2 regions of the Peribacillus sp. NPDC056705 genome follow, and region 2 is predicted to be linked to the other one. Evidence: a T-box and tRNA genes for the amino acid it is inferred to sense, from the RefSeq annotation. Region 2 holds a T-box; the other holds one or more tRNA genes.
What was found. The T-box of region 2 lies ahead of serS (serine--tRNA ligase). A T-box ahead of a tRNA ligase gene usually reads a tRNA of that ligase, here a tRNA-Ser.

Region 1 (7,771 bases), on a different contig from region 2:
TCATCTTAATTCCTCCTTTTATTTCGCTTTAAAAACTCACTTATTATTTTACCAAACTTTTCTCCAACTTCCACATGAATCGCATGTCCCGCATCATTTATTATTTTCCACTCGGCCCGCTTCAGCTTTCTCATCATGGAGTCCGCAATGTCACAAAACTTACGGTCGAGTTCACCGGTTACAAGGAGCACAGGGAAATCAAGAGTTTGCAGTTGTTCCCAGTATGAAGCCTGACTGCCTGTCCCCATACCAAGAAGGCTATTGGAAAGACCGGCAGGGTCATTTGCCAACCGCTGCTCCCGAATGGCTGACCTCGTTTTGGCCGACAAACGTTTTTGACTTTCAAATAGCGGGATGTTTTCCCATTGATTCACAAATGCTTCCATTCCATTTACAAGAATCCGTTCGGCAAGCTTCCTATCATTTTCCCTTCGGACTTCCCGTTCCCCTTCTGTTAAAAGGCCTGGTGAAGCGCTCTCCAATATCAGTGTATCAACATACTCAGGATACAAACAGGCAAATCCCAATCCGAGCCTTCCGCCCATCGAGTATCCAAGGATATGGGCTTTCGGGAAATGTAACACATCCAAAATATACTTGATATCCTCAGCCACACGCTCCATCTCATACCTTCGATGATCGGCTGGTGACGCGGACATGCCATGACCGATGATGTCGACCATTATCATGGTATACCTGTCACTCAGTAGCGGAATGAGGAATTTCCATGTATCCCGATTTCCCGTAAATCCATGTAAAAGTACAAGAGGATCTCCATTTCCCGTTATTTCAACGGCATAATTGACATCCTTGCTGACAATATTCATGATATTTCCCTATCTAACACCATTTTTATTTCCTGGGAAACAAAGCTCCACAAATTTCGATGCTTTTGTAAATTGGACTCTCTTTCTGTCGGTACTTCGATGATTTTCAGACCTTGAATTTCGAATGACTCCGTAAATACCTTCTCAAACTCACCCCAGCTTTGCACCTTGTTGTATTTACCGCCATAAAGTTGGGAAGTATGGGAAAAATCAAGCCCATGAGGCGTGCCGAATAGCGTTTCGAAATGTTCCCTCTCACTCGCCTGAGGCAAGAAAGAGAATATGCCGCCGCCATCATTATTAACAAGCAATATCGTGATATTTTGTTTTTGAAGTTTTGCTGCAAGCAAGCCATTCATATCATGGAAAAAGCTTAAATCCCCGATTGCCAGCACTGTATTTTTCGATACCGTACTTACGCCAAGAGCGGTCGAAACGACACCATCGATCCCATTCGCACCTCGATTTGCCATTGTCTTGATTCCTTTTCCATTATTCAAAAAGAAGGTATCTAAATCACGTATGGGCATGCTATTCCCGACAAACAGCGTCGATTCCAATGGCATCATATCAGCAAGCAGGGCGAACAGCTTGCCTTCACTTAACTCCGATTCATCCCTGACGGAGGCCAGGGCATCCTTTGTCGTACCGTTGACGGTCTGCCATAGGCGAAGCCATTCATCATCAGGGGAAGAAATAATTTTATCAGCAATTTTCAAACAAAAATCTTTCTCTTCGCTGTAAATCATATTCGTTGCCAATCCGGCTGGTTCACGCCAGCCTGCTCCGCCATCGACGACCAAAGTGATTGCCTGTTTTTGTTTTTTCATGAATAACAATAAGGGTTTAGAAACAGGCATTGCCCCGAAACGCAAGATCACTTCCGGCCTGAAAGCCGCTTTTGCCGTTTCATCGCGCAGAAATGTATCGTACGCATCAATTATGACGGCTTTGTCGTGACTACCGCTCCTTAACTGCGAAAGGGGATCAGCCAGTATAGGAAAAGCAAGTTTTTCCGCTAATGCGACGATGGCTTCCTTCATCTCGGGATGCGGTAATTCGCCACATACGATGATACCTTGCTTAGCTTGTGACAATGTAGTTGCAACAGCTTCTATTTGTGATGCAGACAGTGACCGTTCTCCACTGTCAATCAACACTGCAGGCGTTATTTTATTTTGCCTGTACTCCTTTGCTTTCTCCAGATCCGGAATCAATGGTTCACGAAGCGGGAAATTCAAATGTACAGGCCCTGCAGGTTCAGCTGCCGCTGTAGCCACCGCCCTTGCACCGACCGTTCTGGCATACCGCATCATCCCATCCGTGCTTTCAGGAAGTGCCATTTCGACAAACCATTTTACATGTCTCCCGTAAAGATGTATCTGATCGATCGCCTGCGGGGCTCCGACATCACGCAATTCATGCGGGCGGTCAGCAGTAAGCACAATAAGCGGCACTCTTGAATAGAAAGCCTCAATGACGGCTGGGTAATAGTTTGCTGCGGCTGTACCGGACGTACAAAGAAGTCCGACAGGTTCTTTTAAGGCCTTAGCCAAACCAAGGGCAAAAAAAGCAGCCGAACGCTCATCCACATTAATATGAATTTTGATATCAGGATGTTCCACTAGCAACAAAGCTATGGGCGTGGATCGTGAACCTGGGCTCACCACCACATGCTTCACCTCATTTTGTGCCAGCTCATCGACGAATGAAGCAGCATACGCTGTCAATGCATCTCGATCATTCATTAAGATTTCCTCCTAAAGCACTTAACATCGGATTGAATTTAATCCCTGTTTCCCGGAATTCACTTTCGGGAGTCGAATCTTCGACTACCCCGCATCCGGCAAAGAGGGATGCCTCATTGTTCTGTATAAGGGCAGAACGAATCCCTACAGCGAATTCCCCGTTTCCATACGTATCCACCCAACCTAAAGGACCCGCATAAAAGCCGCGTTCAAGACCTTCCATTTCCCGGATCCGGACAACGGCCTTTTCTTTTGGAAGTCCGCCCATGGCAGGTGTAGGATGGAGATTCTCGACGAATTCAAAAATCGTGACGCCTTCCTTGGATATACCGCTGACCGGTGTGTACAAATGCTGGATATGACGGTTTTTCATAAGTGTCGGTTCGGCAGGAACCATCACTTTTTCGCATACAGAATCAAAAGCATTGGATATCATCGACACGACATATTGATGCTCTTGTAAATTCTTTTGGTCATGAAGCAATTCTTCACCAAGACAAACATCTTCCTGCTCATCTTTCCCTCGCCCCATCGATCCGGCAAGACAGGTTGAAAAAACTTCATTTCCCTTTTTCTTGATTAAACGTTCAGGGGTGGCACCTACAAAACAGTCACCGCCAGCCTCCAAACTGAAAATATAGCTTAAAGGCTGCTCAGCAATCAATTGTTCAAGCACTTTCCCTGAATCGATGGAACGTTCAAAAGCAAGTCGAAGCTCCCTTGCCAAAACGATCTTGTCGAGATCTGTCGTCTTGATTTCCTGAACAGCCTCTTCGACCGTCCGCTTCCATTCCTCAGGTTCGACTTCCCTCTGCATAACCAGGGAATTCACACCCGATCCATTTCCATCCAAGCTTTCGAAAAGGAAAGCTTCCCGTTCATTTATCATATCTATGAAGAGTTTTTCTGAATCATCAGGCGAACAAAGTAAGTTTGTCGTTAAGTAAGCTTGTTTCCCCACTATTGACAGCATGAAGGCAGGTATATAAAACAGGTTGTCCCCGAACTGATTCCACAGGAGCGTACTGTCCGTTTCATAATCAAAAGAAAAGCCCCCAAACAGTAACGGACCTGTCGCTTCTACATCGGTCACTCCTGTTTTGACAGCAGTATTCTGCAGTTTGATCCAGCTCTTTTCGACTTCTCTATAACGTTCGGCATTCGATGCCGCTTTGAGTTTCTTAACATTGCCTAAACCGGTGATGGTTATATCCTTTGCAGGATCCTCCCAGAAAAAGCGTTCACCCGCGTACCGTTCTCTTCCAGCTTGATAAAATGAAAGGGGGTTGTTGCAATTAACTTTCTTAATATGACTGAATAGAACTTGATCATTCAAGTCCTTCGCCTTTTGTATAGCTGAAGCCAGTCCCTGAAACTGTTCAGTTTCCTCTGAGATAGCCAAAAAAATCCCCCCAAATGTACATTTTAAAAGCTTTTTAACCTATTTAAAGATACACCTCCCTTGAACCTCATGTCAATAAAACGCCCCTTTACCGAACGATTCTTTCCTGCTTTTTTCCTTATTATATGAATCTTAGCGAATGTAGAGAAATATCCTTGATTCTGGAAATGCACCATCCGTGAATTCCAAATATACCCTTGCCCAATTTTCCTGCATTTATTAGGATAACCTTTTGTGCAACATTTCAATATTTGTTATAATTTCGAGAGAACCAATAATGATTTTGAGGAGAGAAATAATGCAAACAGAATACGACGGACTTCCCCTTAAACGGACCTGGAAGATTTGGTGGGAGTTAATTCGTCCACATACACTAACCGCAGCTTTTGTTCCAGTCTTGCTTGGAACTGTTATTGCACTTTTGGAAGATGGAGTGAATTGGTTATTATTCGCTGCCATGATGATTGCAAGCATCCTGATACAAGCTGCAACCAATTTATTCAATGAATACTATGATTTCAAGAGGGGCTTGGATACGGAGGAATCCGTAGGCATCGGCGGCGGGATCGTCCGTCATGGGATGACCCCCAAACTAATCATGAACTTGGCCCTTGGCATGTATGCCATCGCCTTGATAATTGGAATCTATATCTGTGCCGCATCATCTTGGTGGCTTGCTGCAGTAGGACTGGTTTGCATGCTTGTCGGCTATCTTTATACAGGCGGCCCCCTGCCCATTTCATATACACCATTCGGGGAACTTTTTTCTGGATTGTTCATGGGCTTTTTGATAATCCTGATCGCCTTTTTCATTCAAACCGGTGATGTTTCTTCAACAGCCATCTTAATTGCCATTCCAAGTGGAATATTGGTCGGGTTGATCAACTTATCGAATAACCTGCGTGACCATGACGGAGATAAGGCACATGGCCGCAAAACGATGCCAGTAGTAATGGGCCGGAAAAACGCCCTGACATTCATGGCAATCATGTTCGCCTTCTCTTATCTATGGCTAGTTGGGCTAGTCCTTACCGGAAGCGTAACGGCGTGGATCCTCCTTGCCTTCCTAAGCATTCCGAAAGCCCTGGCTGCAATCAAAGGCTTCGTAGGTAAAACGCAGCCGATCACGATGGTGCCAGCAATGAAAGCCACGGCCCAAACGAACACCTTCTTTGGCTTACTAATGGCCATTGGATTATTCATCAGCTATCTTATATAATCTCCTGGGACTGAGCTCATTCGCTCAGTCCTTTTTTCTATCATCCGTTCCTTATTGTTTTCCTATACTCCGATTCGGGTAATAGATAATACAACCATCTTACCAATATAAATGAGATTTAGACTTTAGAAGGAGTGAATCCGATATGGCAACGAAACAACAAACGCAAAAATTCAAAAAAGAACTGCTTCAAGAAAAAAATGAGCTAATTAATAGAATTCAAAATGATGAACAATCCGTTCTGGATAAAAGCCAGACCGAATCCGTAGGGGAATTATCATCCTATGATAATCATCCTGCTGATCTTGGTACCGAATTATTCGAGATGGAACGGAATCAAGCGCTCGATGAGCATGCACAATCCGAAATGGAGAAAATCGATGAAGCTTTGAAAGCCATGGAGGAAGGCTCGTATGGCCATTGTAAAACCTGCAATAGGGAAATCCCCATCGAGAGGCTTGAAGCGATCCCAAGCACCCTCTACTGTGTCGAGCATGCTCCAGAACGGTCGATTTCACAAGACCGGCCTGCGGAAGAGGATATACTAATCCCATCCATGGGTGATCATTTTGAAAATCGTCATGGAATCGAAATGGTGGATAAAGAAGATAGCTTTGGTGAAGTTGCCAAATTCGGTACATCCGAAACACCATCCGATTACACAGGCGATCATGACAATTATAATGATCTATATAAAACCGAGGATGAAACGAACGGGTTTCCTGAAGACTATGAAGGATATGCCGCAAATGATATCGAAGGAAAAAATAGAGTGAACATACCGAACAAAAAGCAAAAGGTATATGAAGATACACTGGAGGAAGAAAATATAGAATCCAATCTTGGAGACATTCCCTATGAACAAAAAGATAGTTATATCAATGAAAAGAAATGAAAAAAAGAAGCATACATGAATGTATGCTTCCCTTTTTGTTATGACCCGTACGGGATTCGAACCCGTGTTACCGCCGTGAAAGGGCGGTGTCTTAACCGCTTGACCAACGGGCCAACTGGCGGAGAAGGAGGGATTTGAACCCTCGCGCCGCTCGCGCGACCTACACCCTTAGCAGGGGCGCCTCTTCAGCCTCTTGAGTACTTCCCCATGGCTCCGCAGGTAGGACTCGAACCTACGACCGTTCGGTTAACAGCCGAATGCTCTACCACTGAGCTACTGCGGAACAATGAATATGGTGGGCCTAAATGGACTCGAACCATCGACCTCACGCTTATCAGGCGTGCGCTCTAACCAGCTGAGCTATAGGCCCATATTTGGAGCGGGTGAAGGGAATCGAACCCTCATCATCAGCTTGGAAGGCTGAGGTTTTACCACTAAACTACACCCGCGAAATGGGGCGACTGATGGGAATCGAACCCACGAATGCCTGAACCACAATCAGGTGCGTTAACCACTTCGCCACAATCGCCGTAATTTTTTAGAATATGGTGGCTCAGGACGGAATCGAACCGCCGACACAAGGATTTTCAGTCCTTTGCTCTACCGACTGAGCTACTGAGCCACATATGTATTGAATTTTAAAAATGGCGGTCCCGACGGGAATCGAACCCGCGATCTCCTGCGTGACAGGCAGGCATGTTAACCGCTACACCACGGGACCTAATAATTGCGGGGACAGGATTTGAACCTGCGACCTTCGGGTTATGAGCCCGACGAGCTACCGGACTGCTCCACCCCGCGACGGTAATAATGAAACGATTTGCATCAAGTTTTCGTGTATAGCGTTTCGTCCGCATCCTTTATGTAAGGGTGTTTCAAAACAACTTGCTGCTTTTTGAAAAATGGAGGAGGTAGAGGGATTCGAACCCCCGCGGGATTTGACTCCCCTGTCGGTTTTCAAGACCGATCCCTTCAGCCGAACTTGGGTATACCTCCATGGCTTTTAAAAAGTGAATATGGTGGACCTTGTAGGACTCGAACCTACGACCGGACGGTTATGAGCCGTCTGCTCTAACCAGCTGAGCTAAAGGTCCTTATATTTATTGGTAGCGGCGGAGGGGATCGAACCCCCGACCTCACGGGTATGAACCGTACGCTCTAGCCAGCTGAGCTACACCGCCAATATAATATAAGTTTCTGATTGAAAAATGGTGGAGCCTAGCGGGATCGAACCGCTGACCTCCTGCGTGCAAGGCAGGCGCTCTCCCAGCTGAGCTAAGGCCCCATTCATTAAAAATCACGTGGTCGGGAAGACAGGATTCGAACCTGCGACCCCTTGGTCCCAAACCAAGTGCTCTACCAAGCTGAGCTACTTCCCGCAATAAAAACATGGTGCGCCCGGCGGGAGTCGAACCTACAACCTTCTGATTCGTAGTCAGATGCTCTATCCAATTGAGCTACGGGCGCATATTATGATGGTGCCGAGGACCGGAATCGAACCGGTACGGTAGTCACCTACCGCAGGATTTTAAGTCCTGTGCGTCTGCCAGTTCCGCCACCCCGGCACATACGAAAAGTGGAGCGGAAGACGGGATTCGAACCCGCGACCCCAACCTTGGCAAGGTTGTATTCTACCACTGAACTACTTCCGCATGAAAGATGCGGGTGAAGGGACTTGAA
Region 2 (7,771 bases):
TTTAAAAAGATCAGCCATCCAGCTGGTCTTTTTTCGTCATTCGGGGCAGATCAATCGACCAATTGGATGTTGGGAGGATCAAAAGTGGAACCTCTCCGACTTAATCCATTCAAAAATTAAAAATGGCACCTTAGCTTGGCTTATTTTAAGGAATTGCACAATGCAAGGGTAATCATCATTGGGCATGGTTTTCATCAGTTCTGCCCACCATTCTGTTTCATAACGAGCTATTATGCTAAGGTTATAAGAAATCAAATAATGGATCAAAAGTTCAGGTAATGAAAAAGCTGACGAATCTTTATTGAGTGATAGCATGAACTGTCTTTCCGCCAAATTATACCGTATTGGGGAAGAAGCATTATGAATAGGAATGCCATCAGTTTTTAAATGCAGTGTCCCAGGCGCTTCTGAAATACTGTAAACTTGATTCGTTTTAGCTTTCAAAAATTCTTCCAATCGACTGCTGGTCATTTGATAGCTATCCAATGTCGTTGAGGGCAGTTGAAAACCATTCGAAGAGGGTAACATGGTGACGAAATTTTTCTTGGAAATTGACCATGTAAAATTTTGCATATCCGGTATTTCCTTTATCAGCGTCCCCATGGAAAATTTTTCACCCTCCAAATGCTTGATATGAAATAACTTCTCGGCAATGCAGGTGAAAAGTCCGTTCTTTTGCGTTTTAACTTCATCCTTTAAAAATTCATATTGTTGTTTTTTCTTCTTTCTCGTAGTAACCCCATGGGCAAGCATCGAGGTTGATTCCGGATAGTTGGGATCGATCGTGAGCAGACAAGCCTTTAACAATTGGGCGAATCCATAAAATGTTAGGATCGGTTGTATGGAAAGTGGTGCAATGGCAGCCTGATTATAATAAGTTTTAGCATGTTCAAGATGGTAAATAAATGGATAACAATTATCATAACTTTTTATTTCCGCTTCTGCTATTTTTTCATGCGTGTAACATTTTTGTAAAAAAAGTTGTGAGGAAGATGCGGAAAAAAAAGGTGTATATTTATCGAAATTATCATTGTTTTCAGGCATTGCAGCGATCCTCCGAATTAATAGAATAATCAAACTTTTATTTCTCTTCTTGACAGTAGTATGTCCTATTGATAACCTACAAATAATATTTTTAAGCAGGAGGGGAAAATAATGTGGGAAAATAAATTTGCAAAAGAAGGTTTAACCTTTGATGATGTCCTATTAATTCCAGCGAAATCAGAGGTTTTGCCGAAAGATGTTAACCTTCAAGTCAACTTAGCTGAAAACTTAAAGCTCAACCTTCCTATCATCAGTGCAGGAATGGATACCGTGACAGAAGCTGAAATGGCAATTGCCATGGCTCGTCAAGGCGGATTAGGTATCATTCATAAAAATATGTCTATTGAAGCACAAGCTGAACTGGTGGATAAAGTAAAACGTTCAGAAAGCGGTGTAATTACCGATCCATTTTTCTTAACGCCGGATCACCAGGTATTTGATGCAGAGCATTTAATGGGTAAATATCGCATTTCGGGTGTTCCTGTAGTCAACAATATAGAGGACCAAAAACTTGTGGGTATCATTACAAACCGTGATTTGCGATTTATTTCCGATTTTTCCTTGAAGATTTCCAGTGTCATGACTGTAGAGAATCTGGTCACAGCGCCAGTGGGAACTAACTTGGAACAAGCAGAGAAGATTCTTCAAAAGTACAAAATTGAAAAGCTTCCCCTTGTAGACGATAATGGAGTCCTTAAAGGACTTATTACGATCAAGGATATCGAGAAAGTCATTGAGTTCCCGAATTCGGCGAAAGATAAGCAAGGAAGATTACTTGCAGGTGCTGCAGTCGGAGTGACTAAGGATACAATGAAGCGTGTTGAAATGCTAGTTAAGTCCCATGTCGATGCAATTGTACTCGATACTGCTCACGGTCATTCAGAAGGCGTTCTTGAAATGGTGAAGGAAATCCGCGGGACATATCCTGAATTGACGATCATTGCCGGTAATGTGGCAACGGCTGAAGGGACTAAAGCATTGATTGAAGCGGGTGCCGATGTAGTCAAAGTTGGAATCGGGCCAGGGTCAATCTGTACGACAAGGGTTGTAGCTGGTGTAGGTGTTCCGCAAATCACGGCAGTTTTCGATTGTGCGACAGAAGCAAGAAAACATGGTAAAACGATCATCGCTGATGGCGGAATTAAATACTCTGGTGATATCGTTAAAGCCCTGGCTGCAGGCGGACATGCAGTAATGCTTGGCAGCATGCTTGCAGGTGTAACTGAAAGCCCAGGCGAAACGGAAATTTTCCAAGGCCGCCGTTTTAAAGTGTATCGGGGTATGGGCTCTGTTGCTGCAATGGAAAAGGGATCTAAAGATCGTTACTTCCAAGAAGATAACAAGAAATTCGTACCGGAAGGCATCGAAGGGCGCCTGCCATATAAAGGACCTCTTTCAGATACCATTTTCCAACTGATTGGCGGCATTCGCTCAGGTATGGGATATTGCGGCACAGCCACATTGGAAGAGTTGAGGGAAAACTCTCAATTTGTCAAAATGACCGGTGCCGGGTTAAGGGAGAGCCATCCTCATGATGTCCAAATTACCAAAGAAGCACCGAACTACTCAATGTAATGAATTTAACATATAATCGTCATTAAAATTTATTATTAAAATAGACAGAGTCTGCGATTACTCTGTCTATTTTTTTTATTTTTTCTGTGATAAACTAGACAAGGTGTCAAGGGAATTACATAAAGTTTCTTCTTTGTTATAGAGATTAGCTTAAAAGTTGGAGGTATTGGAAATTGAAAAAAATCAGCAAGATGACCCTCATTTTTACTTTTGTTTTAGTTCTTGTTATGTCGCAATTTGCCTATCAACCGGGGGAAGCTGTTGCTGAATCTGATAATTTAGGTTTAAAAGCAGAGGCAGCCATCGTCATTGATGGTGAAACAGGACAAATCGTGTATGAAAAAAATGCCGATAAAGTATTAGGGATTGCATCCATGTCTAAAATGATGACCGAGTACATCATAATGGAGTCTATCAAAAATGGGAAAATCAGTTGGGATCAAAAAGTTAAAATAAATAAATACGTACATGACCTTTCAAAAGCACCCAATTTGTCGAATGTTGGGTTAACGGAAGGTGAAGATTATACAGTTAAGGAACTATATCAAGCTATGGCCGTCTATTCCGGAAATGCGGCAACAGTGGCTTTAGCACAGTTGGTTTCCGGAAGTGAAAAGAGCTTCGTTAAGTTAATGAACGAAAAAGCAAAGGAATTAGGCTTGAAACACCATAAATTCGTTAATGCCAGCGGTTTGAACAACTCCGATTTATTAGGACAATATCCTTCCGGTAATGAAGATAGTGAAAATATCATGACAGCAAAAGATACTGCCCTTCTTGCTTATCGTTTAATAAACGATTATCCTGAAGTGTTAAAGATCGCCAGCATTCCTAAATTGAAGTTCCGTGATGGAAAAGAATATCCGAACTTCAACTGGATGTTGCCAGGTCTGATATTTGAATATAAAGGCGTAGATGGACTGAAAACGGGTTCTACCGACTTTGCCGGTTATGGACATACAGGGACGGTTATCCGGGACGGTCAGCGCTATATCACGGTGGTTATGAAGTCCACTAATAAAAACGAACGTTTTGCAGATAGCACTAAGCTTATGAACTATGCTTATGCAACCTTTAAAAAGGAAAAAGTCCTTCCTGCCAATTACCAGGTGAAAGGGAAAGAAACACTTTCAGTAGTAAAAGGTAAGGAAAAAAGCGTTAAGATCCAATCTGAAAAGGCAATCGAGCTACTTGTTGAAAATGGTGAGAAAGATAACTATAAAACAGATTTAGTGATCGATAAAAACAAATTGAATGATGATGGTAAGCTTACTGCACCAATCAAAAAAGGTGAAAAGCTAGGTTACATCACAGTCACTCCTAAAAAAGGAGAAGATTACGGGTACATTAACGGCGATCCGGTTAAGGTGAACGTCGTAGCTGCTGAATCTGTTGAAAAGGCAAACTGGTTTGTATTATCAATGCGAGCAGTTGGCGGATTCTTTGGTGACGTATGGAGCAGTGTAGCTTCTACTGTTAAAGGCTGGTTTTAAGTTTCGTGTATAAAACGGTTGCGTAATGTGTAAAATTATAGTACATTATGGAAAACAATCTGATTATATAAGAAAGCAATGACAGGATATAGTAACAAGTATTTCTTTCTATAGAGAGCCGATGGCTGGTGGAAATCGGTGTGAGAGTTTTGTGAATCCCTCCTGGAGCAGAGTATGGAAAGCCTTTTGGGTCAGTAAATACTTTCGGTTAAAAGCCGTTATCGAGATAAGTGGTAGGCGTTTTTTTCATACGCCTTCAACTAGGGTGGCAACGCGGGTAACTCTCGTCCCTTCTTCAGGGGACGGGAGTTTTTTGCGTTCTTTGATAAATCATCAAACTATTAAGGAGGAACTGAAAATGTTGGATTTGAAATATGTAAGGAATAATTTTGAAGAAGTGAAGCGTGTATTGCAATTTAGAGGAGAAGATTTGACCGATTTAGGTAAATTCGAGGAACTGGATGTAAAGCGTCGGACTTTGATTGCAGATACGGAAAAGCTGAAAAGTGAAAGAAACGAAGTTTCACAGCAAGTGGCCGTATTGAAACGGGAAAAAAAGGACGCAGATCAGTTGATTGCCGAAATGCGTGAAGTTGGTGACCGTATCAAAGGGTTCGATGATGAACTTCGTGAAGTGGAAGCCCAGTTAGAAACATTACTTCTTTCCATTCCGAATATTCCACATGAAAGTGTGCCTGTTGGTGAGACGGAAGACGATAATGTCGAAATCCGTAAATGGGGAGAGTTACCGGAATTCAAGTTTGAACCGAAACCGCACTGGGATGTAGCTGGAGATCTAGGAATCCTGGATTTTGAACGGGCAGCAAAAGTGACCGGAAGCCGATTTGTATTTTATAGGGGTCTTGGTGCTCGATTAGAGCGTGCTTTAATTAGCTTTATGCTGGACCTTCATGTTGAGGAACACGGATATGAAGAAATGCTGCCGCCATATATGGTGAACCGTGCAAGCATGACGGGAACAGGTCAATTGCCAAAATTCGAAGAGGATGCTTTCCGTATCGAAAGTGATGATTACTTCTTGATTCCTACAGCCGAAGTCCCGGTGACAAACTTCCATCGTGATGAAATCATGAGCACGGACGATCTGCCGATAAGCTATGCGGCATACAGCGCTTCATTCCGTTCAGAGGCAGGATCTGCTGGTCGTGATACCCGCGGGTTAATTCGTCAGCACCAATTCAATAAAGTTGAATTAGTGAAGTTCGTGAAGCCGGAAGATTCTTATGCAGAATTGGAAAATCTCACAGGTCATGCCGAAAAGGTCCTTCAATTGCTAGGCCTTCCATACCGAGTGCTGAGCATGTGTACGGGAGATCTTGGATTCACTGCTGCTAAAAAGTATGATATCGAGGTTTGGATCCCGAGTTATGGGACGTACCGAGAAATTTCTTCTTGCAGTAACTTTGAAGCATTCCAGGCTAGACGGGCCAATATCCGCTTCAGACGTGATGTAAAAGGCAAACCTGAACATGTCCATACTCTAAATGGATCAGGTCTGGCAATCGGCCGTACAGTTGCTGCCCTTTTGGAAAATTATCAGCAGGAAGATGGCAGTGTTATCATTCCTGAAGTATTACGTCCATATATGCGCGGTGTGGAAGTCATTAAACCGTAAGTTAAAGGGAATCAGCTTCTGATTAAAGAGGCTGATTCTCCTTTTTATAAAAGTTTGAAATTATTTTAAAAAAACTTTATAGAGGGCTTGACTTTAATTTTAATTCCATGTAATATAATAAATGTTGATACGGAGGTATACCCAAGTCCGGCTGAAGGGATCGGTCTTGAAAACCGACAGGGGAGTCAAATCCCGCGGGGGTTCGAATCCCTCTACCTCCTCCATAACTTATTAATAACCACAGCGCATAAATTGGATATCGATAAATTCCGTTACAGATATGTAACGGAATTTTTGTTTTCTAATATATTAAAAAACCACCGGATAACCGGTGGTTTTTCTGTTTTACACATTTCGCAATAATTTGGTTTGCTCCATATATTCGGCAATCCGTTTTATAAGAGGTTCGATGCTTGCTTCATCCTGCATAAGGTCATATTCATTTATATTTAACCGAAGGACAGGGCAGGCGTTGAATTGATCGATCCATTCTTCGTAACGGCCGTGCATTTCCTGCCAATATTCAATTGGAGTATGCTGTTCCATTGGACGGCCGCGCTCTTGGATCCGGTCGAGGATATCATCCAGCGAACCTTCGAGATAGATAAGTAAATCAGGGTGCGGGAAGTATGGCGTCATTACCATGGCGTTGAAAAGGCTTGTATAAGTTTCGTAGTCCACATCATTCATCGTGCCTTTTTCATAATGCATTTTTGCAAATATCCCGGTGTCTTCATAAATGGAACGGTCTTGAATAAAACCGCCGCCATATTCGAAGATCTTTTTTTGCTCTTTAAAACGTTCAGCGAGGAAATAGATTTGCAGGTGGAAACTCCAACGATTAAAATCATCGTAAAACTTATCCAGATAGGGGTTCGTATCAACCTTTTCAAAGGATGTCCTGAATTGAAGGGCATCGGCTAAAGCATTGGTCATAGTCGATTTTCCTACGCCAACCGTCCCTGCTATCGTAATGACAGCGTTGTTTGGAATATTATATTTCTTTCGTAAGTTCATTTGACTTTACTCCTTTGTGCAGGGCATTCTCTATTTGGCTGATTATCGTTTTCAAATCATCCTTGTTCCCGACAAAATCCAGCTCATCTCCATTGAATGTAAGAACAGGTATGTCAGGGTGCTGTTTCTCAAATGCTTCCATGAACGTTCGATAATCCGCGGATAACTGCTCTAAATAAATGGAGGATATATTTTTTTCGAATTCACGACCTCTTTTGCCGATTCGGGAGATAAGAGTATCAAGACTTGCATTTAAATAAATCACCATATTAGGTTTAGGCATATCACGTGTTAAAATATTGAATATTTCAAGGTACTTATTGTATTGTCCGTTCTTTAACGTTCGTTCAGCAAATATCAAGTTCTTGAATATATGGTAATCAGCCACCACGGCTTGGTCATTAGTAAGATACTTTTTTTCGATATCTTCCAATTGTTTATACCGGTTACATAGAAAAAACATTTCTGTTTGAAAGCTCCACTCATCAATATCTTTATAGAATTTCCCGAGAAATGGATTTTCATCTACAATTTCCTTCAATAATGAAATTTGAAAATGATCTGCAATAATTTTTGCAAGTGATGTTTTTCCCACGCCGATTGGACCTTCGACGGTGATAAATGGGGTGGATTTCATCCAATCTGTCCTCCTTCATGAGGTATCAAGCTGAAATTCCCGGTTATTAGGTTTTTCGCCAAGAGATATTGTATCACAGACTTGGGACTTTAGTGATATTTTTGTCAGGTTGATAAAGAAAGAGAATGAAAGTTTGTTTATTGGAGGTGGCATGAGGTTAGTGCCTTATTCGATTGGTGCTTAAAAGTCTTCACCATCTTTTATGGATGCCTTGAGAACATGGTTCATCATCTTTAACGCGTAATGATTATCTTCCTTTGATGCAGAAGCGATGCAATCCTTCGGAATCCATAATTTATATTCCCGCATATAGGCGTCATTGGCCGTGAATAGCACGCAGATGTTGCCAGCTATGCCGGTAATGATCAG

Region 1: it has a tRNA-Ser gene. The T-box ahead of serS (serine--tRNA ligase) is inferred to sense a tRNA for this amino acid. The anticodon was not compared.

Annotation. Positions count from the first base shown of each region.
Region 1 covers NZ_JBHTYI010000019.1:435-8,205, reverse strand. Annotated here, with positions in the region: gene menB (1,4-dihydroxy-2-naphthoyl-CoA synthase) at 1-4, opposite strand, end outside; gene menH (2-succinyl-6-hydroxy-2,4-cyclohexadiene-1-carboxylate synthase) at 6-827, opposite strand; gene menD (2-succinyl-5-enolpyruvyl-6-hydroxy-3-cyclohexene-1-carboxylic-acid synthase) at 824-2,575, opposite strand; gene ACFRAK_RS19250 (isochorismate synthase) at 2,568-3,977, opposite strand; gene ACFRAK_RS19245 (1,4-dihydroxy-2-naphthoate polyprenyltransferase) at 4,276-5,196, shown strand; gene ACFRAK_RS19240 (TraR/DksA C4-type zinc finger protein) at 5,342-6,091, shown strand; tRNA gene ACFRAK_RS19235 (tRNA-Glu) at 6,133-6,204, opposite strand; tRNA gene ACFRAK_RS19230 (tRNA-Ser) at 6,208-6,298, opposite strand; tRNA gene ACFRAK_RS19225 (tRNA-Asn) at 6,300-6,374, opposite strand; tRNA gene ACFRAK_RS19220 (tRNA-Ile) at 6,385-6,461, opposite strand; tRNA gene ACFRAK_RS19215 (tRNA-Gly) at 6,467-6,540, opposite strand; tRNA gene ACFRAK_RS19210 (tRNA-His) at 6,545-6,620, opposite strand; tRNA gene ACFRAK_RS19205 (tRNA-Phe) at 6,638-6,713, opposite strand; tRNA gene ACFRAK_RS19200 (tRNA-Asp) at 6,737-6,812, opposite strand; tRNA gene ACFRAK_RS19195 (tRNA-Met) at 6,819-6,892, opposite strand; tRNA gene ACFRAK_RS19190 (tRNA-Ser) at 6,995-7,087, opposite strand; tRNA gene ACFRAK_RS19185 (tRNA-Ile) at 7,109-7,185, opposite strand; tRNA gene ACFRAK_RS19180 (tRNA-Met) at 7,196-7,272, opposite strand; tRNA gene ACFRAK_RS19175 (tRNA-Ala) at 7,301-7,376, opposite strand; tRNA gene ACFRAK_RS19170 (tRNA-Pro) at 7,394-7,470, opposite strand; tRNA gene ACFRAK_RS19165 (tRNA-Arg) at 7,482-7,558, opposite strand; tRNA gene ACFRAK_RS19160 (tRNA-Leu) at 7,568-7,656, opposite strand; tRNA gene ACFRAK_RS19155 (tRNA-Gly) at 7,669-7,743, opposite strand; tRNA gene ACFRAK_RS19150 (tRNA-Leu) at 7,752-7,771, opposite strand, start outside.
Region 2 covers NZ_JBHTYI010000054.1:5,236-13,006, reverse strand. Annotated here, with positions in the region: gene ACFRAK_RS26660 (YaaC family protein) at 79-1,044, opposite strand; gene guaB (IMP dehydrogenase) at 1,156-2,619, shown strand; gene ACFRAK_RS26650 (D-alanyl-D-alanine carboxypeptidase family protein) at 2,793-4,112, shown strand; T-box leader at 4,182-4,407, shown strand; gene serS (serine--tRNA ligase) at 4,471-5,748, shown strand; tRNA gene ACFRAK_RS26640 (tRNA-Ser) at 5,880-5,972, shown strand; gene ACFRAK_RS26635 (deoxynucleoside kinase) at 6,094-6,765, opposite strand; gene ACFRAK_RS26630 (deoxynucleoside kinase) at 6,743-7,402, opposite strand; gene ACFRAK_RS26625 (cysteine hydrolase family protein) at 7,583-7,771, opposite strand, start outside.